Regions from separate parts of the Bradyrhizobium sp. 187 genome, predicted to be linked through region 1. Evidence: predicted binding sites of a transcription regulator. Region 1 holds the regulator's gene; each other region holds the start of a gene.

Region 1 (9,712 bases):
CCTTGCGCGCCAGCGCCATCAACGCCAGGAACTCGGCTTCCGTGAATGGCTCGCGTTCCGCGGTGCCCTGGACCTCGATGATGCGGCCATCGCCGGTCATGACGAAATTGGCGTCGGTGTCGGCTTCGGAGTCCTCGGCATAGTCGAGGTCGAGCACGGGCGTGCCCTTGTAGATGCCGCAGGAGATCGCGGCGACGTTGTCGCGCAACACATTGGCCTTGACCATGTTGCGCGCCTTCATCCAGCTGACGCAATCGGCGAGCGCGACCCAGGCACCGGTGATCGAGGCGGTGCGGGTGCCGCCGTCGGCCTGGAGCACGTCGCAATCGACCGTGATCTGGCGCTCACCGAGCGCTTCGAGATTGATGATGGTGCGAAGCGAGCGGCCGATCAGGCGCTGGATTTCGACGGTGCGGCCGCTCTGCTTTCCGGCGGAGGCCTCGCGGCGGGTGCGTTCCGAGGTCGCGCGCGGCAGCATGCCGTATTCGGCGGTGACCCAGCCGCGGCCCTGGCCCTTCAGCCATGGCGGCAGGCGGTCTTCCAGCGTGGCGGTGACCAGCACGTGGGTGTCGCCGAATTTCACCAGGCACGAGCCTTCCGCATATTTGACCACGCCGCGCTCCAGCGTCACGGGGCGCAATTCGTCGGGCGCACGGCGGCTTGGCCGCATGGGAAATCCTCCAAAACTCTCAAAAAAGTGCTGTTGGCGGTGCTTGTAGGGGGGGTGAGGGTGGGCGGCAAGGGGGAAGATCGAGGCCTTCTTCACCCCCGATTTCCAATCCGCCAACGCCACGCTTGTCAGAAGCATCCGGGATAGACAAATTACCTGTGTCTTAGAGGAGTTACCGTCTGTGGCCCATCACGATCCGATCCATCTGATCGCGCCGCGCGCGGGCCTCGCCCAGCTCAACGAGCGTTCCCGCGACATCTTTCGTCAAATCGTCGAAAGCTATCTCGCGACCGGGGAGCCGGTGGGCTCGCGCAATATTTCGCGCCTGATTGCCATGCCGCTTTCGCCGGCCTCGGTCCGCAACGTCATGGCCGATCTGGAACAGCTTGGCCTAATCTACGCCCCGCACACCTCCGCCGGCCGATTGCCGACGGAACTTGGCCTGCGGTTCTTCGTCGATGCCCTGATGCAGGTCGGCGACCTCAATGACAGTGAACGGCAGGCGATCCAGAGCCAGTTGACCTCCGTCGGCCACGCGCAATCGGTGGAGGCTGCGCTCGAGGAGGCATTGACGCGGCTCTCCGGCCTGACCCGCGCCGCCGCCGTCGTGCTGACGCCGAAATCCAATGCGCGGCTGAAACATATCGAATTCGTCCGCTTGGAACCGGAAAAGGCATTGGTGATCCTGGTCGGCGAGGACGGGCAGGTCGAAAATCGCGTGTTGACGCTGCCGCCGGGAGTTCCATCCTCGGCGTTGACCGAAGCCGGCAACTTCCTCAATGCCCGCATTCGGGGCCGGACCCTGGCCGAGGCGCGGCTGGAGCTCGAGACCGCGCTCGGAGAGGCGCGCACCGAGCTCGATCAGCTGACGCACAAGGTGATCTCGGCCGGCATCGCCAGCTGGTCCGGCGGCGAGAACGAGGATCGTCAGCTCATCGTCCGCGGCCACGCCAATCTGCTCGAGGATTTGCATGCGCTGGAGGATCTCGAGCGCGTTCGCCTGCTGTTCGACGATCTCGAGACCAAGCGCGGCGTGATCGACCTGCTCGGCCGGGCCGAAACCGCGGAAGGCGTGCGGATCTTCATCGGCAGTGAGAACAAGCTGTTCTCGCTGTCGGGTTCGTCCACCATCATCTCGCCCTATCGGGACGCCGCCGGCCATATCGTCGGCGTTTTGGGCGTGATCGGGCCGACGCGGCTGAATTATGCCCGCGTGATCCCCACCGTGGACTACGCTGCCCGCATCGTCAGCCGGCTCTTGGGGGGCTGACCGGCGGCCGGGCCGATCACGGGCGCTTGATTTTCGCCGCCCGAAGCACGATATCCGGGCCAGAAACCCCCTGAGACGAATGCGAAAAGAGAGCCGATGACCGATCGAGACCGGCAACCCGAAGACACGAGTGCTGCGGCCGGCGAGCCCGTGGTGTCAAAACCCTACATCATGCCCGACGATCCCGAGCCCGGCTCCGTCGAGCTTCTGCAGAAGGAAGTCGCCGAGGCGCGCGACCGCATGCTGCGGACGCTGGCCGAAATGGAGAATTTGCGCAAGCGGACCACCAAGGAGGTCGCGGATGCCCGCCTCTACGGCATCACCGGCTTTGCCCGCGACGTGCTCGACATCGCCGACAACCTGCAGCGCGCGCTCAATGCCGTTCCGGCCGAAGCCCGTGCGGCGGCCGATGCAGGCCTCGCCTCGCTGATCGAGGGCGTCGAGCTGACTGAGCGCTCGCTGCTCAGCGCGCTGGAAAAACACGGCGTGAAGAAGTTCGACCCCTCGGGCCAGAAGTTCGACCCGAACTTCCAGCAGGCGATGTTCGAGGTGCCCGATGCGTCGGTGCCCGCAGGCACGGTCGTGCAGGTCATGCAGGCCGGCTACACCATCGGCGAGCGCGTGCTGCGTCCCGCCTTGGTCGGTGTCGCCAAGGGCGGCGCCAAGGCTGCGCCCGCTGCCAACAGCAACGAGCCGAACGGCGCGGCCAACTAAGTCGATCCTCATGGCGAGGAGGCGCGTCAGCGCCGTCTCGAACCATGCAGGCCGCGCTGCTGCAGCGCGGCCTTCATCCTTCGAGACGCGCGCGAAGAAGCGCGCTCCTCAGGCTGAGGGTCTTGCAGTTTTTTGACCGGGCCTACGCGCTCGCCGCGATATCCGCGGACTGAATCCGCTTCACGCCGGCCTTTGCCATGTCGGCCCAGGCTTTTGCCAGCGAACCCTGATTGTCGATGCCGCGGCAGGCGTCTTCCACCACATAGACCTCGAAGCCCGCCTTGCGCGCGTCGAGCGCGGTCCAGGCGACGCAGAAATCCGTCGCCAGCCCCGCGACGAAGACGCGCTTGATCTTGCGCGCCTTCAGATAGCCGGCGAGACCGGTCGAGGTCTTGCCGTCGGCTTCGAGGAAGGCCGAATAGCTGTCGACGTCCTTGTGAAAACCCTTGCGGATGATGAGCTCGGCGTGCGGGATCGCAAGGTCTTTCGACAGCGCGGCGCCGTCGGTGCCCTGCACGCAATGGTCGGGCCACAGCACCTGCTTGCCGTAGGGAAGATCGACGGTCTCGAACGGCTTCTTGCCGGCGTGGACTGACGCGAAGGAAATATGGCCTTGCGTGTGCCAGTCCTGCGTCATCACCACGTTCGAAAATGCTTTCGAGATCTTGTTGATGACGGGCACCACCTGCTCGCCTTCCTTCACGGCGAGGCTGCCGCCGGGCAGGAAGCAATTCTGCACGTCGATCACGAGCAGCGCGGATGCATCGTCCGGCTTGATCGATGCCGCTGCCAGAATTGCGGTTGGCGCGAGCGCCACGAGCGCGCTCGTCCCGAGCGCCGCCAAGACTTGTCGCCGATCCAGCATCATTCGCCTCCCTCCAGGATGAACTCAACGGAGGGGGAGCCTAGTTCCGTTCGTATACGAACAGAAGCCCGAAAATGCAGCCGGCTTTGGTGAGTGGTTGGGCTTGAGCCGCGGGTTCGGTGCACCTCTCCCGCTTGCGGATGCTGCTAGCCCTTCGGCTGGATGCCGTCGCGGACCGCGCGGAAGCGGGTGAAGGCGGCCGGCCATTGCTCGCGCGGGGCGCTGGCGATGATGCGCAGCGAGGCGCCGCCGCTGCTGAAGCGGATCCACTGCACCACGGTCACCGGCGTCTTGTCCTTGCCGCTGACGCCGTCGATCCGGGTCTCGAAACCCTGCTGGCCGCTGATGCGGATCGGCTCGGACATGGTGACGCGCGACTCGCGCACGCCGGGAATCTGGAGCGCCGCCTCTTGGGCGAAGCGGGCGCGGTCGTCGGCGGCTTGCGGTGCGGCGCCAATCACGCCGAGGATGATAAACGGCTTCGATTCATAGCCGGAGCTCTCGTCGCCGTCGGCCAGGATGATACTCGAGCCCGGCGCCAGCGTGCGGACGTCCTTGAAGTCGGCGAGATCGGTGATCTTGAACGGCATCAGTGCGATTTGCTCTTCGGCCGAGACCTGCTTCCGGGTGACGACGCTCGCGAACATCTGCCGCACCGCCTCGTCGGTGTAGATCTTGATCGCATTCTCCGGAATCTGCACCGCGACGTAGCCGGAGAAGCCGGCGCCCGGCACGATCATCGAATAGCGCCGCACTGGCGTCTCGCCCGCCTTGCCGCTCTCCGTGGTGAAATAGGCCACGCCCGCGGGCGTCTCGATCTTGTCCTGCTTGACGCCGTTGGTGCCGGCCGGGTTGGAGTTGAAGGCGCTCACGACCTCGCCATAGGCGGCCGGCGGCAGCTCCGTGATCAGCACCTTGACGTTGCCGTCCTCGCTCTCGAAGCCGGGAAAGGTCTTGGCCGTGCTGAGGCCGACCAATGGCACCATGCCGAGGCGCAAGCCGGGTGGGAAAACGGCGTCGGCGGCCAGAGCCGGAAGCGTAGAGGCGACGAGGAGGGCGAGCGCGGCGAGGGGGCGGATCAGCTTCATGGGCACTCTGATTGGTTCACATTGAGGCCGTTCGATGGTGGCCAGCCGGCCGCTTTGTCGCGCGAGGCAGCCCGAGGACGAGCCCGGCCGGCTGCCCGCCTTTTAACGGTTTTGGTCTGGCCGCAACAGGGCGGGGCGGGATGCGGTAGCGGATGCCGGCCAATCGCGGACCTGTTAATAATTCCTCACCCGCAAGGGCGGTGCAGCCCGGATATGTTCTTCCAAAACCCAATGTTTTCACGGCCGAAACTTGCGTTCGGTCCTTGCAGGCACCTCCCCCCCTCCTATATGACCCCCAACCATCGCAATATCGCGAATGTTTGATCTTAGGGGGTTTCGGTTCGGGTGCCTTCTGGGCCCAGCCAGCCTGCCGCAAAAACAAGGATACAGGACCATGGGAAAGGTCATCGGGATCGACCTCGGCACCACGAATTCGTGCGTCGCCGTAATGGATGGCAAGAACGCCAAAGTCATCGAGAATTCCGAAGGCATGCGCACGACGCCTTCGATCGTCGCCGTGACGGACGACGGTGAGCGCCTCGTCGGCCAGCCGGCCAAGCGCCAGGCCGTCACCAATCCCGAGCGCACGTTCTTCGCAGTGAAGCGCCTGATCGGCCGCCGCTACGACGACCCGATGGTCGAGAAGGACAAGAAGCTCGTTCCGTACAAGATCGTGAAGGCTTCCAACGGCGACGCCTGGGTCGAGGCCGACGGCCAGACCTACTCGCCCTCGCAGGTCTCGGCGTTCATCCTGCAGAAGATGAAGGAGACCGCGGAAGCCCATCTCGGCCAGAAGGTCGACCAGGCCGTCATCACCGTGCCCGCCTACTTCAACGACGCCCAGCGCCAGGCGACCAAGGACGCCGGCAAGATCGCGGGCCTTGAAGTGCTGCGCATCATCAACGAGCCGACCGCGGCCGCGCTCGCCTACGGCCTCGACAAGACCAAGGCCGGCACGATCGCCGTGTACGATCTCGGCGGCGGCACGTTCGATATCTCGATTCTCGAAATCGGCGACGGCGTGTTCGAGGTGAAGTCGACCAACGGCGACACCTTCCTCGGCGGCGAAGACTTCGACATGCGCCTGGTCGGCTATCTCGCCGACGAATTCCAGAAGGAGCAGGGCATCAACCTGCGCAACGACAAGCTCGCGTTGCAGCGCCTAAAGGAAGCCGCCGAAAAGGCCAAGATCGAGCTGTCGTCGACGACGCAGACCGAGATCAACCTGCCCTTCATCACCGCGGACCAGACCGGCCCGAAGCATCTGACGATGAAGCTCACCCGCGCCAAGTTCGAGGCGCTGGTCGATGACCTCGTTCAGAAGACCGTCGAGCCCTGCCGCAAGGCGCTGAAGGATGCCGGCCTCACCGCCGCCGAGATCGGCGAAGTGGTGCTGGTCGGCGGCATGTCGCGCATGCCGAAGGTCCAGGAAGTCGTGAAGCAGCTGTTCGGCAAGGAGCCGCACAAGGGCGTCAACCCAGACGAAGTCGTGGCGATCGGCGCCGCGATCCAGGCCGGCGTGCTTCAGGGCGACGTCAAGGACGTGCTGCTGCTCGACGTGACCCCGCTGTCGCTGGGCATCGAGACTCTGGGCGGCGTGTTCACCCGCATCATCGACCGCAACACCACGATCCCGACCAAGAAGAGCCAGGTGTTCTCGACCGCCGAGGACAGCCAGAACGCGGTCACCATCCGCGTCTTCCAGGGCGAGCGTGAAATGGCGGCCGACAACAAGATGCTCGGCCAGTTCGACCTGATGGGCATTCCGCCGGCCCCGCGCGGCATGCCGCAGATCGAGGTGACCTTCGACATCGACGCCAACGGTATCGTCAACGTCTCGGCCAAGGACAAGGCCACGTCCAAGGAGCAGCAGATCCGCATCCAGGCCTCCGGCGGTCTGTCGGAAGCCGACATCGAGAAGATGGTCAAGGACGCCGAGGCCAATGCCGAGGCGGACAAGAAGCGCCGCGAGGCCGTGACTGCCAAAAACGACGCGGATGGACTGGTGCATTCGACTGAGAAGGCACTGGCCGAGCACGGTTCGAAGGTCGCCGAGACCGAGCGCCGCGCCATCGAGGATGCCGTCAGCGACCTCAAGGAAGCGCTGAAGGGCGACGATGCCGAAGCGATCAAGGCCAAGACCCAAACGCTGGCCCAGGCTTCGATGAAGCTCGGCGAGGCCATGTACAAGCAGCAGGCCGAGGCCGACGCCAAGAAGGATGCGGCCAAGGACGACGTCGTCGACGCGGAATTCACCGAAGTCGACGACGACAAGACCAACAAGAAGTCCGCCTGAACCCCGCGAGGGTGATGATGCGGACGGCTTGGACCCTCCACACGCCAACGGCCTCCTCCCTCGCGGGGGAGGCCATCGTGTCGGGCTCGACAAGCCAAGGCACTGATAAAATCGGCACTGATAAAATCGGGGCCGTTACGATCGATCAATTCCCAGCCGTTATTCTGAACACTGCCGTGCAATCCTCTGCCGCGAGGCGGAAGGGTGCTTATATCGCTGCATGGCGACGTTGCTTCGCTCCGACTTGAATCGCGATCGGATAGACCGAGCTCATCATGTCCACGTCCACCAAGCGCTGCTACTACGAAACCCTCGAAGTCGAACGCGATGCCGACGATTCCGCGCTGAAATCGTCGTTCCGCAAGCTGGCGATGAAGTTTCACCCCGACCGTAATCCCGGGGACAACACCAGCGAAGTCAAGTTCAAGGAAATCAACGAGGCCTACGAGGTCCTGAAAGACAAGGACAAGCGCGCCGCCTATGACCGTTACGGCCATGCCGCCTTCGAGCAGGGCGGCGGTGGCGGCGCCGGTTTCGGCGCGGGCTTCGCCTCCTCCTTTTCCGACATTTTCGAAGATTTGTTCGGCATGGCCGGACAGCGCGGGGGCCGTGGCGGCCGCGAGCGCGGCGCCGACCTGCGCTACAACATGGAAATCACGCTCGAGGAAGCTTTTGGCGGCAAGACCGCGCAGATCGAGATCCCGGTCTCGGTCACTTGCGAAGCCTGCTCGGGCATCGGAGCCAAGGCCGGTACCAAGCCGAAGACCTGCTCGACCTGCGGCGGCGCCGGACGCGTACGGCAGTCGCAGGGCTTCTTCACGCTGGAGCGAACCTGTCCGGGCTGCCAGGGCCGCGGCCAGATGATCGAGGACGCCTGCCCGTCCTGCTCGGGTCAGGGGCGCGTCACCCGCGAGCGGACGCTGTCGGTCAACATTCCCCCTGGAGTCGAGGACGGCACCAGGATCAGGCTTGCCGGCGAGGGCGAGGCCGGGGTCCGCGGCGGCCCGCCCGGCGACCTCTACATCTTCCTGTCGCTGGCCCAGCACCAGTTCTTCCAGCGCGACGGCGCCGATCTGCATTGCCGCGTGCCGATCTCGATGGTGACGGCGGCGCTTGGCGGCGAGTTCGAGGTGCCGACCATCGAGAAGGGCAAGACCAAGGTGAAGGTCCCTGCGGGGACCCAGTCCAGCCGTCGATTCCGCATCGCATCAAAAGGCATGCCGGTGCTGCGCTCGCGCCAGATGGGCGACATGTACGTTCAGGTCGTGGTCGAGACCCCGCAAAATCTCACCAAAAAGCAGCAGGAATTGCTGGCCGAGTTCGACAAACTCTCCTCCGGCAACACCCAGCCGGAATCCGAGGGTTTCTTCACCAAGGTCAAGGATTTCTTCGGTAATCGGGCGAGTTGACGCGTCTTGACCGTGCCGCTTTCGGCCTATACGTCTTTATGACCATTTTCTGACACGCCGCGGTCCCGCGGTCCCGGCCGGTCCCGACATGCCATTGCCATCGTCCGCGCGTGCGTTGAAGAAGCCCCGTCTCGATGACGAGGTGCGTTTTCTCCGGTCATGGATCGAAAAGCCCCTGCACATGGGTGCGGTGATGCCGTCGGGCAAGCTGCTGGCCCGGACCATGGCCCATTACGTCGACGTCAATTCGGACGCACCGGTGGTCGAGCTTGGGCCCGGCACCGGCGCCATCACCTCGGCCCTGGTCGAGCGCGGCGTCGATCAGAAACGTCTCGTCCTCGTCGAATACAATCCGGGCTTCTGCGCCCTGCTGCGCGACCGCTATCCGCAGGCCAAGGTGGTGCAGGGCGATGCCTATCGTCTGCGCGACACCCTGTGGAACGTGCTGAGCGCGCCGGCCTCCGCGGTCGTCTCCGGCCTGCCGCTGGTCACAAAACCGATGCTGACGCGGCTGCGGCTCATCCGCGACGCCTTCACGGCCCTGGCGCCCGGTGCGCCCTTCGTCCAGTTCACCTATGCGGTGGTGCCGCCGATTCCGAAATCGCTGCCCGGCGTGTCCACAGAGGCCTCCGAACGGATCTGGATGAACCTTCCGCCGGCCCGCGTCTGGGTGTATCGCAAGGACTAATTCCGCCGGCATTCCTGTTTGCGTGGCGGTCTCGTTTCGCCGAACGCATGGAAGCGGATGTCCGCACCGAAAATTCTGATCATTCCCGGCTCCCTGCGCACCGGCTCGCAAAATGCGAAGCTGGCAGCGGTCGCTGCCTATGCATTCGATCAGGCCGGTGTCGACGTCACCCGGATCTCGCTCGCCGATTTTCCGCTGCCGATTTATGACGGCGACCTGCAGGCCAAATCCGGTGTGCCGAAGCACGCGATCAATCTCAAGCGCATGATCGGCGCGCATCATGGCGTGTTGATCGTCTCGCCCGAATACAACGCCTCGGTGCCGCCGCTGCTGAAGAACGCGATCGACTGGGTCAGCCGCGTGCATGAGCTGCACGAGCCGCGCGGCGAGGTGTTCCGCAACCGCGTCTTCGCGCTCGCCGGCGCCTCGCAGAGCCGGCTTGGCGCGGCTCGCGCGCTGCAGGCGTTGCGGCTGATCCTGACCTCCTGCCACGCCAATGTGATTGCCAGCCAGCTGACGCTCGCCTTTGCCGACCAGGCCTATGACGATATGGACAGGCTGAAGCACGAGGGCGATATCGCCGCGTTGAAGGAACTGGTGCGGCAGTTGATCGACGTTTCCCAACGCATGATGTGAGGTGACATGACGCCAGCCGAGATTGCCCCGAAAGACCGCCTGATCGTCGCGCTCGATCTGCCCAGCGTTGATGCCG
Region 2 (9,712 bases), on a different replicon from region 1:
AGCAGCCGTGCTCGACCAGATGCGAGATTCGGGCGCTCCGCCCGGCCAGCAGAGCCGAGCGCTATCCAGCGTGGAGAAGCACTACCTGGCCTGCATGGAGTGGTGGGGAAAAAAGGCATCGCGTTCGGAACGGATGCAGTCCGTCTGCGCGGCCACTGCCAACTTGCCAAGCACGAAGCCCAAGATGCGGAAGCCCGAAGAGGCCGCACTACGCCTGCATACCGGCTGGGCACTTTATGCGGGGTGCATGTATCTGCAACAGCGGATTGCTCGCGCGCATCTTCTGATTGAGTGTAAGGCGAGCACGTTTGAACCAGCCGTGAGCGACGCCCTCATGGGCGAGGACGGGCGGGTGCGTCTGCTCAGGACCTTTGTCGAGGATGTTTTGCCGGCATTCTTCTCGACGTACGAAGCCGTTCTGAACAAAGACGGAGAGCCACTCGACGGAAAGCACTGCACTGTTCTGGAAGGAGTCATGGAACGGCTTTCGGAATTTGCCTCAGGGGTGGAACGCATCGTTGCCAGGCTAAGGGATGCTGGAACGAATCCCGACCTTCCATTGGAACCGTTGGACCAGATCGCGGAAGGTGCATGGGTCACCGCGCACGCCGTCACGCGACTTTTAGCAGTGCAGCCAAAGAGGCAAGCGGAACCGCCTGCCCAGGCTGCGATATCGGAAAAGACCGACTTAGGGGCTGAGCGCCACGCGGCGCGCAGGAAGGGGAAAGGCAAGCGCGCACCGGCCGCAGGCAAGGGGAGTTCAACTGCCGGGCTGCGCGAGCCGCAGCTCGCCAGGCCCGACGCTGCCACGGTTATCGTACGATCGGATCTGGGTACGAGGAAACTCGCGAGTGCAGAGGAGGCACGCGCGAGGGCGTCATCATCGGCGACCGGGCACCTGGAGATGTGGCAGGCTCCGCCCTCCAGGAACGCACTGACGGGATTACTCAAGCGATTGGACGTGCTGCTGCAGTTCGATCTGCCGGCTCAGCAAAGCGCCGTCTCTCAAGCGCGCCAGACGGGGCCCGAGGACGCCGACCACGTCGTGGATCTCGTCCTTAAGCGCCTGCAGACGCAGGCCGCCGAGATTGATGCCTGTGTAGCCGCGCTGGAGGAGCCCCGCCGGCGTGGCCTCCTCACGCCTGCGCAAGTGACCGAAGTGCAGGAAAAAATAGTCCAGCTTAGGGCGATGTTGTCCGAGGTTCAGGGACAGGCAAACTCATTGAACGCGCGAAAGGCGGCGATCACGATCGATTGCATGAAGACGTACGCGTTTCCGTCGCAGAAGTACCTTGAACAGTTGCGGGTGGCCGAGGAACTGGCGTCTGTGTATCCACCGCGCGCCTTGAAGGGCGAGCCAGCGACGCTGTTCGAGATCAAGCTGCAGCCCAAGGCGCTGCGCAGTGGTAGGATGCCAAATCCGATGTGGGTGCACATCCATACCAAGCGGCCGGTACATGCCTGGCAGCTGGCCACGCTGGGCGACGCCGACTTCGCCGCTTGCCACGTGAAGTCCAATGAACAGCACGGCTACAATCGGCAATGGCAGAACGCCCGAGCCGAAAAGGGTCACGAAGACGTTGTGATCCACCGCGGCAAGCTCACGCCTGCGTTCTGCAAGTCCTTGTTGAGCAGCGCTTTGACCTCCCAACCACAATAACCGTTTGCCGACGTGCAGCATGGCTCACAGCCGGTGCCGGACTTCCTGCTCGATGTACTGGACAATAAAATGCTGTTGCCGAGTTCGGCGAATGGCTCCCCAGCCGGTCTCTCTCAACGGTGAGACCTACTCCATCGCATTGGGGCCGCAAGGACGCCGCGACGCCCAGCTGATCCACTGGCCCATCCTCGGTTCCTGATGCCCGGATCGGCGCTTCGAGGGCGAGTGCCTCTGCCGGCGACCGCAGCGGACGGGTGCTCGCAGCCAGGGAATGGCTGGGTGACGAGCATATCCAGCGGGACTACGAGCTTCTGTCGCAGGAGTTGTGGCAAAGCACTCCAAACCTCGCCGCCCGGACCTGGTTCGTGGATCCTCTCATGGCCTTTCAGGTGGGTCAGGGTTCAGAGGTCGATGCGCTACGCGCATTCCATCGCATTGTCGACGATCGGAATGGCAACGATACGGCGCCGACTTCCTGTTCTTGCCGGTGAATGATGCGAGCGCTACGGACCTCAATCGCCGCGGCTCCCATTGGTCGTTGCTGCTGGTAGATCGCCGCGATCGCGACAGGCCGGTTGCCTATCATTACGACTCCGCCGGGGGACACAATGCCAGACCTGCAGCAATGCTCGCAGCGCGGGTGGGAGCCGAGTTGCGAGATGGCCCCCATACGCCGGCAGGGGAACGGCTATGATTGCGGTGTCTTTGTGGTCGACGGTACCCGGGAGCTGGTCAGACGGCTCGCGGGAAGACGGCAGACAGATCTGAACCTCGGCAACTTGGTCGTCGATCGGCAGGCACTGCAAAGGCGACTAAGGGGCTGATGTCGGCTTCAACTGAATAGTGCGCGCAGCTGATTGAAGTGCAACTTCGCGCCGATTGAAGGTCTGCAACGGCGCGTTTGCAGAGCATGATGGTGTCTCACAATGACGGAGCGGAGCCACACCTAGCTTCTCGTTCTCGGCGTCAAGCGCGAGCACCATCTCGGTCAGAGCTGCGGTCGGTCGGGAGAGCGTCGGGACGAATCGCATGATCAAACGATACATCCGCGCGCCACAGGCTCCAGCGGAATCCACACGCGTCATCCGACGAGCGCCGGCTGCTTCACAGGCTTCGGCGACACACGCGTCCACTCGAGCCCGTCGAGCAGCATCGCGAGCTGCGTCGCACTCAGATGTATCACGCCGTCGCGGATCGGTGGCCAGGTGAAGCGCCCTTGCAGCCACTTCGTCACCAGCACCATGCCGCTGCCGTCCCACGCCAGAAGCTTCACTTTGTCCATGCGCTTGCTGCGAAACACGAAGACCTCGCCGCAATACGGGTTCGCGCGCAGCGCTTCGCTCACCAGCGCCGACAGCGTGTGCACCGACTTGCGGAAGTCGACCGGCTGTGTCGCCAGCACCACCTTGAGGTCAGACCGTAGCGCAATCACCGGATACCCTGGAGCGCCGACAGCACCGTCGAAAGCGTCGCCAGCTCCACGCCTGGCTCGACGCGGATGCGCGCTCCACTCAACTCGGTCTCGATCACCCCGCAGGGCTTGGCCGGCGGCGCGGCGATCTCCAAAGGCGTCGTTTGTGCCGGCGAAACACGCTCGGACTCGCCAGCTGTCCCGCCACCGCTTCCGGCGCCAATCTGGATCGGCACGAAGTTCGGCGCCTTGCCGGCCACCGCTGCCGCAACCTGGCGGCGCCCACACCGTGAGCAGCCCGCGGGAAACGCCATTGCGCCGCGCCACCTCGGAGATGTTCGCACCCTCCTCAAAGCTCTCCGCCACGATCCGGCCTTGTCCTCGCCCGTCCACCGTCGCCGTCGGCGCTCCCCAGTGATCACCTCGACGCGACGATAGGAGTCACCTTCCTGCCTGGCATCAAGCATGGCATTTGCCATCGCTTCACCTCCACCGATCAGCTCACGCCAGGCTGTATCGCAGGCGAACCTCGCGATGGCGAAGTGAGGGCCTCATGCCGGTTACAACGGGACACCGCGCCGTGTAGCGTGGGTGAACTTGCGACCATTTTCGCCAGCAACAAGCCGGTGATTTTCTTTGCCAACCGCGCCGAGCTTGGGCACTAGGTAGTAGAAGCATTCTCGCAGCCGCGACGACGGCGCGAATGAAGGATCATCTCAACGATATCAAACTTCGCGAACACTTCCGGCCGGTGGCTCCGATATGCCTGGAGGATCGTGCCCCGGACATTTTCAGTCCTGGAACGCCGGACCCTTTTATGCTCTTTGATCATCAAACACGAGCAGAAGGGCGGGACCCCCGCCGTTGTACATCTGGACGGAACTGCGCGATTACAAACCATTCCCAGAACGTCTCAGCACAAAGTCGCCAAGCTTCTCGTCGAATATGAAACACTTACGGGTATTCCACTGCTTTGCAACACAAGTGCCAACCACCATGGACGCGGTTTCTTCCCGAATGTCGCAGCGGCCTGCCAGTGGGGAGGCGTTGAGTATGTATGATGCCATGGCATGCTGTGGACGAAAACACAGAAGTGTGCGATCCCCGGTCCAACGGCACCTTTCCCGCTAAGAATGAGCGAGATGTGACGGCAGGCGGCTGTCTACCGGATGTCGCCTAACGTTGCGCCGGGAGGGTGCTTCGGGCTGCGAATGGCGCGGCAGGAGGACGATTCCATGTATGGTCCTCGGCACGGCTACCGCCCGATAAAGGGATATCACGGTGCTCGGCGAACCAGTGCCGGTATGCCCCAGAGCCTATTGATAGGCTTGCTGCGCTTAGTGTTCCTGGCACGGCCGTTGCTATTGAGAGGCAGCAACACCGAGTGAGGCTGTGCATTCAGACGTGTCAGACAGACGCTCTCTAACGCCGTGTGTCCATTTCCGAGAGAATAGGCGTGGGAGCAGCAGCGCTATCGTTGGGACTTGCCAGTGGGCTCATCAAGATCGCCGGTTGCGATCGGCCAGCCAAGATAAGGGCGGTAAGAAGGAAAGAAGGTCCGGGAAAAGCATCTTTCCGCTCAAGAGCGGTCTGGGATCGCCAGAGCGGTAGCAGCGGCCTGGAAAAAGGGATGATTCCTCAATTCCAAACTGAGACACGGCGTTATCGTTCAACACCGTCCAGCGTCCCTGGTGATGGGTGCCGCGAAATGGCGCTGGCGCGACACGGGCATAGGCATCGCACAAGGAAGCCGCTATTGGCGGCCGCTACCGCATTAGCACCGGACATTTTGCCAAAACTTAGCAGTCGGCGCTGAGGACAGGCATAAGCGAGAATCGGCTCAATGCCCAGAGCCGCACGCGCTGGGCAGCTTTCGGTAACCCGAAAACTGATCAGTGTGAGCGCAGTCCGTGCTTCTGTCGGAAAGCAAACGTGACAAATGTCAGTAGATCGCCAGCGTGTCTACAAACGCGACGTTCGGCCGAAAAGTCGCGAGCGATTCCTCTAGTTCGCACTGGCGCAAAGTGGTGCGGGAAGAGGACGATTTCATGTATGGGTCGGCACGGCTACCGCCTGATACAGGCATGTCACGGTGCTCGGCGAACGAGTGCCGGCATGCCGCAGAGCCTAATCATAGGACTTGCTGCGCTTAGCGTCCCTGGCACGGCCGTTGCTATTGAGGGGCAGCAACACCGAGTGAAGCTGTGCATTGAGACATGTAAACAGATGCTCTCTAAAGTCGTGTGCCCATTTCCGAGACAGCAGGCGCGGGAACAGCCGCGCTATCCTTGGCACTCGGTTGATGGCGAGCAATATGAGGCAGGCTATCCGGCGTTCCAGCCCACCGCTTGCCGGACGCTGAATGCAGTTCGTCCAGACCGGCCTGCTGGCCGGATTTGCCCCGACGTCTCGCGATGTTGTTTTCACCACAAGATGGAGAGTTAGATGAATGCCCCGCTAGGCGTATCTGTAAGGCGCCAAACGACTGACGTAGATGCAATGCTAGCCGAACTGCGATTATGCGAGCGCCCGCATGACGTGGAAGTAAGCGGCCTGCCCCTGCACGTCCTGCCTGGTGTTTTGTCACCACGCCTAAGTCACGGTCCCGACGCATTGATGTCGAAGTGGCACATCGAACCTGGCGCGACAGTACTCGATCTCGGATGCGGATCAGGTGTACTAGGGCTTGCAGCACTCCGAGCCGGCGCAGGCAGTCTAGTGGCACTCGACATAAATCCGCAAGCCGTCCTCACGACGAAGATAAACATCGAGAGATTAGGTTACTCGGACAAAGCCGAGGCGCGCTATAGCGACACCTATTCTGGACTGCATTCCGGCGAAAAATTTGACATCATTCTCTTTGCGGCCCCCTATTGGAATCGTAGAGCGAAAGACGACCTGGAGCGCTCTTGCTTCGATGAAGATCACAATGTCATGGCCTCGGCTCTCAAAGGTGCGCGGCGCCGCCTAAATGACAGGGGCGTGATGTATGTGCTCTTCTCTGATCAGGGAGATGTCGGGCGCGTCCTGAATTTGATTAAGAGGAGTAAGCTGCGCGTCAGAAATATGCATATTTTCCGTCCCTCGATTCCAGAGGGGCACGTCCGGATTATTTGGGAACTCACGGTGCAAAAGAAGACCCAGGCACTGCACCGCTCGCTTTTCAAAAATCAGAATGCTCGCGGCAGTTTTCCGGCCGACGAGGCGCGCTCAACGTTCTCTCGCCGTGACCCACCGCGATGATCACCAAACCTGTGAAAAGCCCGTTCTGGGGCACGTTCACGTAGGAGGCTATCGATCCGCGGTTATCACCGGCGCAACATCGCGGAGCTCGCACTCGCCCTCACCGACGTTTCGATAAAGACGCGCGCCAAGTAATCCGGAAAGGCTGGGCTCATCCGTTGCGGCGTACTCAGCATTCAGAAGGACTGCGTCTCTGGTCCTTACGGACCGCAGCCTACGTAATGATACGAAGGTCAGCCGTCGCACTTCCTTGATCTTGGAACGTCCTCATCGACATGAGACCATACAGACCAATCTACGATCCACAACTCTGGCGAGCTCGTGCGCATGCAACGCGAATCAAAGCGGATTCGCTCGGACCCGGCAAACCCAGAGACAGGCTCCTGAAAGTCGCCGATGAATACGATAAGCTAGCCCAACACGCAGAAAGGGGGGCGCGCCCAGAACCGACCAAGAGTCAGGTTCGTGTCACGATTTCTGATCGTTATCCGTTTTCTTGACTAAATCCTCGAGCGGCTCGCTCCGAGCCAAGACGAATGTCTCGGCCGATCCTTGGCCAATTGGTTTAGATGAACGGTGGTTCTTCGCCCGCGGGTGCCGCGGTCCTCAGCAGGATCAACCGCATCATGCGGATTACCGATTCCTTAGGTACGTGCCCACCCTTTCCGGCCGTCCGCTCCGTCAGGCAGCTTGCCTCCGCTCACGTCGTCGTCGGCGACGGCACCAGCCGCCTGTGACCGGCCGTCTTTGCAGCATGGTCCGACGAGCGGCTACACAAGATCGGGGGAGAACGGAGTGTGGGTATGGAGAGGTGCCACCTGGCTTTGTGCCGGTTGCGATCACCAGCTGCGGGGGTACGGGGCGGCCTGCTGTTCATCAAGCGTCGACGAGCGCGCCAGGGGGCCACCGCGCGGAGATTTCGTGCCAGCTCTTGTTGCTCTCGAGATCACACCTACGCTGGCTCGGTATTGACTCAGCACGCCGCCACCGGCGTCTTCACAGCTCGCCCATCGCTTCAGGATTTAGTTGAACGCCTTGGCCAGGTCAGGGTCGCGGGACAGTTTGGCGAGCTGTTCGCGCATATAGACCTGTCGCGATGCCGGCAGAGGCCCTTTCGCGCAAACCGGGGACATCGGCGCTGCCCTAGCTCTCGCAGCCAGCGTTGCCTCGCCTCGAGTTGCTGAGTATCGGATCATCGATCAAGCGGAGCGATGCCCCCAATTCGCGACCTCTGCGTCAGGTTCTAAAAGCATCCCAATCTTAGAACGAAGTCAGCCGACGATTCGCACTTGAACCGGCACCAGATCGGCGGGCCTTTACCAGCTCGAATTTAGGGCAGAGGAATTGAACTGCTAGGCGACATTAGGTTGAGAGACAGAGCCGTACGACTCACTCAGAAGAAGGTCGGGTGCTCGGCGGCAAGCGGAGAAAAGTGATGTGGGGCAACCCCACAGAGGTCCGCGCGCCCACCGGATTTTTCCTGCTACAAACACTTGTTCCCCAAAAAATCGGTCCTATTTCAGCTGCGCCTGCATTGGCACTCGCGGGCCACGATTGCTAGCAATCGGGAAATCTTCAACTGAAGTAAGATGATTAGGAGATCTGCATGGAATTCCGTCCACTTCACGACCGCGTCGTGGTCAAGCGCATTGACGCAGAAGAAAAGACCGCTGGCGGCATCATCATTCCCGACACTGCCAAGGAAAAGCCTTCGCAGGGCGAGATCGTCGCCGTCGGCCCGGGTGGCCGCGACGAAGCTGGCAAGCTGATCCCGATCGACCTGAAGGTCGGCGACCGCGTGCTGTTCGGTAAGTGGTCCGGCACCGAGGTCAAGATCGACAACGTCGACCTGCTGATCATGAAGGAAAGCGACATCATGGGCGTCCTCGACGTCCCCGCTTCCAAGAAGAAGGCGGCCTAAGAGCCCCTCTCTTATCCAGTTTAAACACCTAAGGAAAAATCCAGATGGCAGCTAAAGAAGTCAAATTCTCCGTCGATGCGCGCGACAAGATGCTTCGCGGCGTCGACATTCTCGCCAACGCGGTGAAGGTCACGCTCGGTCCGAAGGGCCGCAACGTCGTGCTCGACAAGTCGTTCGGCGCTCCCCGCATCACCAAGGACGGCGTCACCGTCGCCAAGGAGATCGAGCTCGAGGACAAGTTCGAGAACATGGGCGCGCAGATGGTGCGCGAAGTTGCTTCGAAGTCCGCTGACGCGGCCGGCGACGGCACCACCACCGCCACCGTGCTGGCCCAGGCGATCGTGCGCGAAGGCGCCAAGTCGGTTGCCGCCGGCATGAACCCGATGGATCTGAAGCGCGGTATCGACCTCGCGGTCGAAGCCGTCGTTACGGACCTCGTCAAGAACTCCAAGAAGGTCACCTCGAACGACGAGATCGCCCAGGTCGGCACCATCTCGGCCAACGGTGACGCGGAGATCGGCAAGTTCCTCGCCGACGCCATGAAGAAGGTCGGCAACGAGGGTGTCATCACCGTCGAGGAAGCCAAGTCGCTCGAGACCGAGCTCGACGTCGTCGAGGGCATGCAGTTCGACCGCGGCTACATCTCGCCCTACTTCGTCACCAACGCCGACAAGATGCGCGTTGAGATGGACGACGCCTACATCCTCATCAACGAGAAGAAGCTCTCCTCGCTGAACGAGTTGCTGCCGCTGCTCGAGGCCGTGGTGCAGACCGGCAAGCCGCTGGTCATCGTCGCCGAGGACGTCGAAGGCGAAGCGCTTGCCACCCTGGTCGTGAACCGTCTCCGTGGCGGCCTGAAGGTTGCGGCCGTCAAGGCTCCGGGCTTCGGCGATCGCCGCAAGGCCATGCTGCAGGACATCGCGATCCTGACCGGCGGTCAGGCGATCTCGGAAGATCTCGGCATCAAGCTCGAGAACGTCACGCTCAACATGCTCGGTCGCGCCAAGAAGGTGATGATCGACAAGGAGAACACCACGATCGTCAACGGCGCCGGCAAGAAGGCCGACATCGAGGCGCGCGTGGCTCAGATTAAGGCGCAGATCGAGGAAACCACCTCGGACTATGACCGTGAGAAGCTCCAGGAGCGTCTTGCCAAGCTCGCAGGCGGCGTCGCAGTGATCCGTGTCGGCGGCGCGACGGAGGTCGAGGTGAAGGAGCGCAAGGATCGCGTTGATGACGCGATGCATGCGACCCGCGCGGCCGTGGAAGAAGGTATTGTTCCCGGCGGCGGCGTCGCCCTGCTCCGTGCCTCCGAGCAGCTCAAGGGCCTGCGCACCAAGAACGACGACCAGAAGACCGGCGTCGAGATCGTGCGCAAGGCGCTCTCCGCGCCCGCCCGCCAGATCGCGATCAACGCCGGTGAAGACGGCTCGGTGATCATCGGCAAGGTCCTGGAGAAGGAGCAATACGCCTACGG
Region 3 (9,712 bases), 2.9 Mb from region 1:
CGCGCTGCGTTACCGACAACGTTCGCGTCATCCGTAACCTGATCCGCGCGCATCAGGCCGCCGGCGTGTTGCCGGAGCATGTCTGCGCGGACTTACTCGGCGATCGCCGCCTGCGCGCCACGCTGCTGCCTGGGCGCCGCGACGTCTGGCTGCTGGTGCAGAACCATCTCAAGCGCGATCCGGCGACGCGGCTCACCATCGAATGGATCCGCCGCTGCTTCAGCGATCTCGCGCGCGGTTGATTGCGACCCGTGAACGCGATCCGCGCGCGGCGCGACCAAGTTATGGGATTGCGTACGCGCGAGGGTTGCGTAATCTCGCGACGACTACGGGCTTGATCAGGGCAGGCGCATGACCACTCTTCAGGAAACCATCCACCCGCAGGCCAAAGTGCGGGAATGGAAGGCGATCGTCATCCTGATCCTCCTGATTCCGGTGCTGTGGTCGCCGCCGTTCCTGTTTCGCATCTTCCTGTTTCAGCCGTTCAACATCCCTTCCGGCTCGATGACGCCGACGCTGGTCGTCGGCGACTACGTCTTTGCTGCAAAATATGCCTATGGCTATGGCCGTTATTCGTTTCCCTTCGCGCCGTCGTGGATCTCCGGGCGTTTCCGGGCCACCGATCCCGAGTATGGTGACGTCGTCGTGTTCCGGACGCCAAAGGACACCGCGGTCGACTATGTCAAGCGCGTGGTCGGGCTGCCCAGTGATCGCATCCAGATGCGGCAGGGCCAACTCATCCTCAATGACCGCCCGGTGACGCGCGTCGCTCTGAAGCAGGCATTCGCCGGCTCCACCTGCGGCGTGGATGACGGTGCGAAGGCCAAGCGCTGGCGCGAGACGCTGCCGAACGGCGCGTCCTACGTGACGCAGGACTGTGTCGACAACGGCTACTACGACAACACCGACGTCTACACCGTGCCGCCGGGCCATTTCTTCGTGCTCGGCGACAATCGCGACAACTCGAGTGACAGCCGCGTGATGTCGTCGATCGGATTCGTGCCGATGGACAATCTGGTCGGCAAGGTGACGCGGATATTCTGGTCGCTCGACCAGCACGGCGAACCGCACATGGAGCGGCTGGGGAAGGTGTGGTGAAGCCCCACTGTCATTCCGGGCTCCGCGCTGCTCCGGGATGGGACCACCGAAGAAAAACAAAACCCCGGCATCGCTGCCGGGGTTTCGCATTTTGTCGTTTGCCGGAATGGCTGGATCAGAAATCCATGCCGCCCATGCCGCCGCCCGGGGGCATCGCCGGACCGGAGCCGCCCTTCTTGGGCAACTCGGCGACCATGGCTTCCGTGGTGATCAAGAGCGCCGCAACCGAGGCTGCGTTCTGGATCGCGGTACGGACCACCTTGGTCGGGTCGATGATGCCCTTCTTGACGAGGTCGACATATTCGCCGGTCTGGGAGTCGAAGCCGTAGGCGTACGACTTGTTCTCAAGGACCTTGCCGACGATCACGGAGCCATCTTCACCGGCGTTGATCGCGATCTGGCGAGCGGGCGCGGAGAGCGCCTTGCGCACGATCTCGACGCCGGTCTTCTGGTCGTCGTTCTTGGTGCGCAGGCCCTTGAGCTGCTCGGAGGCACGGAGCAGGGCGACGCCGCCGCCCGGGACGATGCCTTCCTCGACCGCCGCGCGGGTCGCATGCATCGCGTCATCAACGCGATCCTTGCGCTCCTTCACCTCGACCTCGGTCGCGCCGCCGACGCGGATCACCGCGACGCCGCCTGCGAGCTTGGCAAGACGCTCCTGGAGCTTCTCACGGTCGTAGTCCGAGGTGGTTTCCTCGATCTGCGCCTTGATCTGCGACACGCGCGCTTCGATGTCGGCCTTCTTGCCGGCGCCGTTGACGATCGTGGTGTTCTCCTTGTCGATCATCACCTTCTTGGCGCGACCGAGCATGTTGAGCGTGACGTTCTCGAGCTTGATGCCGAGATCTTCCGAGATCGCCTGGCCACCGGTCAGGATCGCGATGTCCTGCAGCATGGCCTTGCGGCGATCGCCGAAGCCCGGAGCCTTGACGGCCGCGACCTTCAGGCCGCCACGGAGACGGTTCACGACTAGGGTGGCAAGCGCTTCGCCTTCGACGTCCTCGGCGACGATGACCAGCGGCTTGCCGGTCTGCACCACGGCCTCGAGCAGCGGCAGCAGCTCGTTCAGCGAGGAGAGCTTCTTCTCGTTGATGAGGATGTAGGCGTCGTCCATCTCAACGCGCATCTTGTCGGCGTTGGTGACGAAGTAGGGCGAGATGTAGCCGCGGTCGAACTGCATGCCCTCGACGACGTCGAGCTCGGTCTCGAGCGACTTGGCTTCCTCGACGGTGATGACACCCTCGTTGCCGACCTTCTTCATGGCGTCGGCGAGGAACTTGCCGATCTCCGCGTCGCCGTTGGCCGAGATGGTGCCGACCTGGGCGATCTCGTCGTTCGAGGTCACCTTCTTGGAGTTCTTGACGAGGTCCGCAACGACGGCTTCGACCGCGAGATCGATACCGCGCTTCAGATCCATCGGGTTCATGCCGGCGGCAACCGACTTGGCGCCTTCGCGCACGATCGCCTGGGCCAGCACGGTCGCGGTGGTGGTGCCGTCGCCGGCCGCGTCAGCGGACTTGGAGGCGACTTCGCGCACCATCTGCGCGCCCATGTTCTCGAACTTGTCCTCGAGCTCGATCTCCTTGGCGACGGTGACGCCGTCCTTGGTGATGCGGGGAGCGCCGAACGACTTGTCGAGCACGACGTTGCGGCCCTTCGGACCGAGCGTGACCTTCACCGCGTTGGCGAGAATGTCGACGCCGCGAAGCATCTTGTCGCGCGCATCGACCGAGAATTTGACTTCTTTAGCTGCCATCTGGATTTTTTCCTTAGGTGTTTAACTGGATAAGAGAGGGGCTCTTAGGCCGCCTTCTTCTTGGAAGCGGGGACGTCGAGGACGCCCATGATGTCGCTTTCCTTCATGATCAGCAGGTCGACGTTGTCGATCTTGACCTCGGTGCCGGACCACTTACCGAACAGCACGCGGTCGCCGACCTTCAGGTCGATCGGGATCAGCTTGCCAGCTTCGTCGCGGCCACCCGGGCCGACGGCGACGATCTCGCCCTGCGAGGGCTTTTCCTTCGCCGTGTCGGGAATGATGATGCCGCCAGCGGTCTTCTCTTCTGCGTCGATGCGCTTGACCACGACGCGGTCGTGAAGCGGACGGAAATTCATGCAGTTCTCCTAAGCTTTTGCACGATTTGGGAATTTTGGGTTGTTAGCAGTCTACGCCGGCGAGTGCCAGCGCAGGCACAACTGAGATAAGGCAGGATTTTGGCGGGAGCAAGGGCTTGTAGCAGAAAAATAGCACTCGGAGGCGCCGCCTGCCAAAATCTCTTTCCATCGTTAATCGCGCTCGGCGCAGTATTAGCACGGAGCTAGATCTGCTGCTAACGCATTGAATTTCAACAGCTTGTTAAACTTTTGGGCTTGAGATGGATTGTCAGTTTGCGTCACATTTCTCTTATGTGAGCGCATCAGCAGCGGGTGGCTCTTAAGGCGCACCGGAAAGCCACTCCTTGAATGCGCTCCTGCAAAGGAGGTTGGCATGGGCTTGCGGAGTGGAGCCGTTTCGGACGATTTCCGGAAACAGCTGCTGGGTTACGGAATGACGACGGCGCAGATTCTCTACCGGATGCCGGATCATCCCTCGCTGCTCCAGACTTACGTCTGGCAGGACTACGACATGTTTCCGAAATTTCCGGCGCTGAAGGATTTTCTGGCGTTCTGGCAGGAAAAGCTCGACGGACCGCTTCACTCGGTGACAGTGGCGCATTCCAAGCTGATCAAGCCGGCCGAGTTGCGCGCGGTGGACGGAGTATTCCGGCTGCATTGAAGGGCGGAGCTGTAGGGTGGGTTAGCGTCAGTGTAACCCCCCATGCTTCAACGCTTGCGCAAAGAAGTGGTGGGTACGTTAGCGCTAACCCGCCCTGCGATTTCGCATTCTGTGCTAGCCTCTCCCCATAACAACAGGGGAGGCCGCCCATGGCCAAGAAAGCAAAATCGCGCAGCGCATCGCAAGCCGCGGTGAAGAGGCGTAGCGGGGCCAAACCCGCAGCACGATCCACGGCGCGCACGGCGGTGAAGGCAAAAGCCCCCACGACAACGGCAAAGTCATCCGCCAAGAAACCGGCGCGGCCCAAGCAGCGCATTGCGATCAGCCATCACCGCGAGGAAGACTTCAAAGCCGACGGTCTGCGTACCTACGCGAAATATCGCGACCTCGGCATCGCCGCCGCCAGCCACGGCCTCGCGCAGGCGCACGTGATCCGGCTGCAAGGCCCCTGCAATCCGGACGAAGTGTCGAAGCTGCACTTTCACGACGTCGAATTCCAGATGGTCTACGTGCTCAAGGGCTGGGTGAAGACCTATATGGACGGAGTGGGCGAGACGCTGATGAAAGAAGGTAGCGCCTGGACCCAGCCGCCGAAGATCAAGCACATGATCCTGGACTATTCGGACGACGTCGAGCTGCTGGAGGTGATCCTGCCGGCGGAGTTCAGGACCGTGGAGTTTAAGGCGTAGGCGAGGCGGAGATCAGCCGCCGTCGTTGCAATAGCGTTTCCACATCGCGCGATAGGCATCGTCCACCGCTTGCACGTATGAGATTGGGTTGCCGGCGGCGGCAGCCCTGATCTGTCCGGGCAGTTCGCCGCGCAACTTATCGAGCTCGCCGATCTGCAACCCACGGCTCGCTGCGATTTCGACATAGGCCTCATCGCTGTCCGCGACCCACTCCGGCAGGCCCAGCGCGGTGAGGATGGAGCCGGCAGCACGGCTCGGCAGGCTGTGACCGAGCTTCGCCACCACCGGCACGCCCATCTGCAAGGCTTCCCACGTGCTGACGCCGCCATTCTGCGGGAATGGGTCGAGGCCAATATCGACGCGATTGAACGTTGCCAGATGTTCGTCTCGCGACGTGGCTCCGAGCAGATCGACGCGTTCGGCCGGCAACCGGCAAGCGGCAAACCGCGCCAGCAGATTGTCGCGGACCAGCTGAGCGTCCAGTGCAGTATCCTTGATCAGCAGTCGCGAACCCGGCACCCGCTCGAGAATCCTAGACCAGACTTCCACCGCCTCGTTCGAAATCTTGCTGATGCGGTTGAAGACACCGAATGTGATGAAGCCGTTCGCGAGCGCCGGCGTCGGCGCCCGCGCAATCCCGGGTGGCAGCGGCGCCAGCGTCACAAAGCACGGCAGGTCAACGATGGTCTCCGCAAACAGATGCCGAACCGCGGCAGGAATCGCGACCGGGTCCGAGAATAGATAATCGATGGTTGGCAACCCGGTCCCGGTACCATGGCCCCAGCCATGCGCCTGAACAGGTGCCGGTTTGCGCGCAAACACACCGAGGCGGTTTCCGCTGGTGTGGCCGGACAGATCGATCAGGATATCGACGCCGTCGGCGCGGATCTGAGCGGCGAGGCGATCGTCGGACCATTGCGAGGCGTCGCGCCAGCGATCGGCGATCCCCTGAAACTCGCTGGTCGTCGCATCCGTTTTCGGTGAACAAGCGTAGCACACGATCTCGAACTGTGCCCGATCATGGTGCTGCAGGACCGGCTCGAAAATGAACGCCGCTGAATGTGTGTGAAAATCCGACGAGACATAACCCAGCACCAGACGGCGATCCGGATCGCGGCTGTTCTCATGCGATCCCGCCGCTGCTGAGGCGATCTTCGCACCGATCTGCTCCCACCATACATGTCGCGCTTGCTGATGCTGCGCAACGCTGGCGTCGGCCATGAAATCGAGGGTGAATATCTTGCTGGAGATCGTGCTCTGATCAGGCTCGATGTCGAGAGCTCTGTCGAAACTGGCGAGGGCTTCGTCGACCCGGCCAAGTGCCGCGAGACATTGGCCGAGCAGGCTGTGGGCCTGAGAGAAGCCGGGATCGGCCGCGAGAGCCTTCTCGCAATCGGACAATGCTTCGGCAACTTGCCGGGTCAGGAGCAAGATACTGGCCCGCCAGAGCCATCCATTCGCGTCGTCGGGTGCGAGGGCGATTGCGCGATTGCAATCCGCCATGGCTTCGTCAAATCGCTGAAGCTCCCGCAATGCAACGGCGCGGGTCGACAGCGCCGAGGCGTAGTCAGGCTTGATCGATAGCGCGCGGTTTAAGCTTGCGATCGCTTCGTCATAGGCGCGCACACGGCAGAGCGCCCAACCCCGGCCGTTATGGGCTTCGGAAAGTCTTCCGTCGATTGCGAGCGCCTTGTCGTAGCTCTCGAGCGCTTCCTGGTAAAGTTCAAGGGCCGCGCTTGCGTTGCCGAGATTGGACAGGGCCAAGGCGTAGTTGGGGCGAAGGGCGAGGGCCTTCCGATAGCTCTCGCGGGCCTCATTGTGACGTTTCAGCCCGTTGAGCGCGACGCCCAGGCTCATATGGGCTTCGGCAGATCGCGGATCCAAGGCCACCGCTCGGCTCAGCAAAACTTGCGCCTGCCGATAGTTTTTGGCTTCAGACTCCAAAGCGCCCAGCAAATGCAGCGCGATGAATTGGTCGGGCGCAAGCTCCAGGAGTTCGCGATAGGCCGTCTTGGCCTCGGGGAGAAGTCCCGCCTTGTGCAGCTGGAGGGCGCGCGCGAGCAACGGCCCTAGCTCGGCTTTTTGCCGTTTCTGAAGCCGGGCATTTTGAAATGCCCGCTGGCCTGCGCTGTTGCTCATGAATCAATTCCAGCCGAATCTCCTGAAGAGATTAACATGGAAGGATTGTCGCGATTGCGCTGCGCCCCATCGGAGCTGCGAGGGCGCCAGCCTCACACAAGCTTCACGTCAACACCCCCACCACTGCTCCCATCAGGCACGTCGTCAGCGTTCCCGACACGATCGACTTCAGCCCGAGCGCATTGATTTCCTCGCGCCGTTCCGGCGCCATCACGCCGAGACCGCCGATCATGATGCCGAGGCTGGCGAAATTGGCGAAGCCGCACATCGCATAGAGCATGATCAGGCGCGAGCGCGGATCGAGCGTGCCGGGCGGCAGCTTCGAGAAGTCGACATAGGCGATCAGCTCGTTCAGCACGGTTTTCGTGCCCATCAGGCTGCCGGCGGTGATCGCCTGGTCCCACGGCAATCCCATGAGCCAGCACACCGGCGCCATCACGAGGCCGAGCAGGCGCTGCAACGAGATCGCAGCGCCGCCGACATCAGGCAGCAGGCCGAGGATCGCATTGACGAGATAGACCAGCGCCACCAGCACCAGCAGCATGGCGACGATGTTGATCAGCAGCTCGATCCCCGCGCCCGTCCCTTTCACGATCGCGTCCATCGTGCTGGAGACCTCCATCTCGGGAGCCTCCAGCGCGCCGCCGGTGCGCTTGTCGGATGTCTCCGGCACCATGATGAGGCTGACCAGGATCGCGGCCGGGGCACCCAGCACCGAGGCGATGACGAAATGGGCGGCTGCGTCGGGAATGAGGGGAGCAAGGAGCGTCGCATACAGCACCAGCACCGTGCCGGCGATGCCGGCCATGCCGCCGGTCATCACCAGGAACAACTCGCTGCGGGTCATTTGCGCGAGATAAGGCCGCACGAACAGCGGCGCCTCGACCATGCCGAGAAAGATGTTGGCGGCGGTCGAGAGTCCGACCGCGCCGCCGACGCCGAGCGTCCGCTCCAGCAGCCAGGCCATGCCGCGCACGACCGGCGGCAGCACGCGCCAATAGAACAAGAGCGTCGTCAGCACGCTCATGACCAGCACGATCGGCAGCGCCTGGAACGCCAGGACGAAATCGGCACCCGGTGCTTTCAGGTCGAAGGGCAGGGGACCGCCGCCGACATAGCCGAACACGAAGGAGGAGCCGGCGCGCGAGGCCGCCGAGATCGCGCCCACCGCGTCGTTGATGGCACCGAACGCGCGCGCGACGACGGGCACCTTCAGGAGAACGATCGCGGTGACGAAGGTGGCGACGAGGCCGATCGCCGCCTGGCGCAGCGAGGCCGCGCGGCGATTCTCGCTCAGGACCAAGGCGATCAACAGCAATGCGAAAACGCCGAGTGCCGATTGCAGCCGCAGCATGATGTCCCCAAACCCCGATGATTATGGCCACCCCTGCGTTGCAAACGCAATGCCGGGAGATTGTCGAAGCGTCTCGCTGTTGACAAGCAGGTCCGCGTCAGCCACGCGGAGCACGTCGACATCAGGAGCCGGATAGCCCGAGCGTGACCGAAGAGGCGATGCCAGACCAGCCCATATCGGGAAACCCGCCGGTCAGTGCCCGCGCGCTCCTCTCCCATCGCGCCTTTCTGTTCTTTCTGCTCTCGCGCAGCCTGTCGCGTTTCTCCAGCCAGATTGCGGCGGTCGCGATCGGCTGGCAGATCTACGATCTCACCGGCTCGGCCTTCGATCTCGGCATGGTCGGCCTCGTGCAATTCCTGCCCACGGCGCTGCTGGTGTTCATCGCCGGCCATGCCGCCGACCGCTACGAGCGCAAGCGCGTGGTCCAGCTCTGCCAACTCGTGGAAGCAGCGACCGCGCTCTATCTCGGCGTCATCACCTATCTCGGCTTGGTCAGCGAAGTTCAGATTTTCGTGGCCACCTTCGTGCTCGGCATTGCCGGCGCGTTCGAGAGCCCGACCACCGCGGCGCTGCTGCCGGCGATCGCGCCGCAGGGCTCGCTCCAGCGCGCCACCGCCGTCTCCAGCGGTGCGGCGCAGGTCGCGACCATTACCGGTCCGGCGCTAGGCGGTTTTGCCTACGCGGTTGCGCCGCATCTCGCCTACGCGGTGATGGTGCTGTTCTGGATCTTCGGGATGATCCTGACCGGCTTCATCCGGCCGCGCCCGCAGGCGATCGCCAAGGATATCGCGGGAGCCGACAATATCTTCGCCGGCGTCCGCTTCATCCGCGGCAATCCGGCGATCCTCGGCACCATCTCGCTCGATCTGTTCGCGGTGCTGTTCGGCGGCGTCACGGCGCTTCTGCCGATCTATGCCCGCGACATCCTCCAGACCGGTCCGATGGGACTCGGAATCCTCCGCGCCGCGCCCGCGGTCGGCGCGCTGCTGATGACCATGGTGCTGGCCCGTCACGCCATTTCGCGGCATGTGGGCCTGCGCATGTTTCAGGCAGTGATCGTGTTCGGCGTCGCAACGATCGTGTTCGCGCTGTCGTCCTGGATGTGGCTCTCGGTGCTCGCGCTCGCCGTTCTCGGCGCGGCCGATACGATCAGCGTCGTGATCCGCTTCTCGCTGGTGCAGCTCGCGACGCCCGACGAGATGCGTGGCCGGGTCGGTGCGGTGAACTTCCTCTTCATCAACGCCTCCAACCAACTCGGCCAGTTCGAGAGCGGGGTGGCTGCCGCACTGTTCGGCGCGATGCCGGCAGCCGTGCTGGGCGGCGTCTGCACGGTTGCGGTGGCGCTGTTGTGGATGAAGCTGTTTCCGAGTCTGCGCCGGGTGGAGAGTTTGGAGTAGGAGCTCGCTCTCTCCCCGTCATTGCGAGGAGCCCGCGACAAATTGTGAAGTAATTTTGCGCTGGCGCGACGAAGCAATCCAGAATCTTGCCGCGGTGGTAGTCTAGATTGCTTCGCTGCGCTCGCAATGACGATTGTTGAAGCAGTGCGGAGATTTAGCCGACTTCACGTCCGCTTGCGGAGCGAGGCTGCAACCCCATGCCGCCTACTGTGCATGGGGTTGTTTTCGCGTTTTTTGTTCAGCCGCGTCCCACGAACGG

What was found. The regulator HrcA, encoded in region 1, represses chaperone genes, less so after heat shock. The targets are predictions, from matches to a motif close to GTTAGCACTCNCNNNNNGNGAGTGCTAAC.
Region 2: IVB19_RS38585 (co-chaperone GroES) is a predicted target of HrcA. The motif match lies at 7,848-7,876, and genes of this name have one in related genera.
Region 3: IVB19_RS23385 (co-chaperone GroES) is a predicted target of HrcA. The motif match lies at 3,256-3,284, and genes of this name have one in related genera.

What each region holds. Positions count from the first base shown of each region.
Region 1 is NZ_CP064693.1:7,682,042-7,691,753, reverse strand. It holds gene rph (ribonuclease PH) at 1-670, opposite strand, end outside; gene hrcA (heat-inducible transcriptional repressor HrcA) at 852-1,940, shown strand; gene grpE (nucleotide exchange factor GrpE) at 2,037-2,654, shown strand; gene pncA (bifunctional nicotinamidase/pyrazinamidase) at 2,797-3,519, opposite strand; gene IVB19_RS36895 (hypothetical protein) at 3,666-4,607, opposite strand; gene dnaK (molecular chaperone DnaK) at 5,002-6,903, shown strand; gene dnaJ (molecular chaperone DnaJ) at 7,179-8,312, shown strand; gene IVB19_RS36880 (class I SAM-dependent methyltransferase) at 8,401-9,000, shown strand; gene IVB19_RS36875 (NADPH-dependent FMN reductase) at 9,058-9,636, shown strand; gene pyrF (orotidine-5'-phosphate decarboxylase) at 9,643-9,712, shown strand, end outside.
Region 2 is NZ_CP064694.1:306,626-316,337, reverse strand. It holds partial or broken gene IVB19_RS38620 (T3SS effector XopP-like protein) at 1-1,660, shown strand, start outside; partial or broken gene IVB19_RS38615 (Ulp1 family isopeptidase) at 1,670-2,484, shown strand; gene tnpB (IS66 family insertion sequence element accessory protein TnpB) at 2,742-3,092, opposite strand; gene IVB19_RS38605 (hypothetical protein) at 3,089-3,331, opposite strand; partial or broken gene IVB19_RS38595 (carbamoyltransferase C-terminal domain-containing protein) at 3,775-4,132, shown strand; gene IVB19_RS38590 (methyltransferase) at 5,517-6,314, shown strand; gene IVB19_RS38585 (co-chaperone GroES) at 7,921-8,235, shown strand; gene groL (chaperonin GroEL) at 8,280-9,712, shown strand, end outside.
Region 3 is NZ_CP064693.1:4,830,118-4,839,829, reverse strand. It holds gene IVB19_RS23400 (LysR family transcriptional regulator) at 1-242, shown strand, start outside; gene lepB (signal peptidase I) at 352-1,098, shown strand; gene groL (chaperonin GroEL) at 1,214-2,854, opposite strand; gene IVB19_RS23385 (co-chaperone GroES) at 2,899-3,213, opposite strand; gene IVB19_RS23380 (usg protein) at 3,587-3,874, shown strand; gene IVB19_RS23375 (cupin domain-containing protein) at 4,024-4,563, shown strand; gene IVB19_RS23370 (O-linked N-acetylglucosamine transferase, SPINDLY family protein) at 4,576-6,702, opposite strand; gene IVB19_RS23365 (NupC/NupG family nucleoside CNT transporter) at 6,806-8,056, opposite strand; gene IVB19_RS23360 (MFS transporter) at 8,215-9,453, shown strand; gene IVB19_RS23355 (SDR family oxidoreductase) at 9,692-9,712, opposite strand, start outside.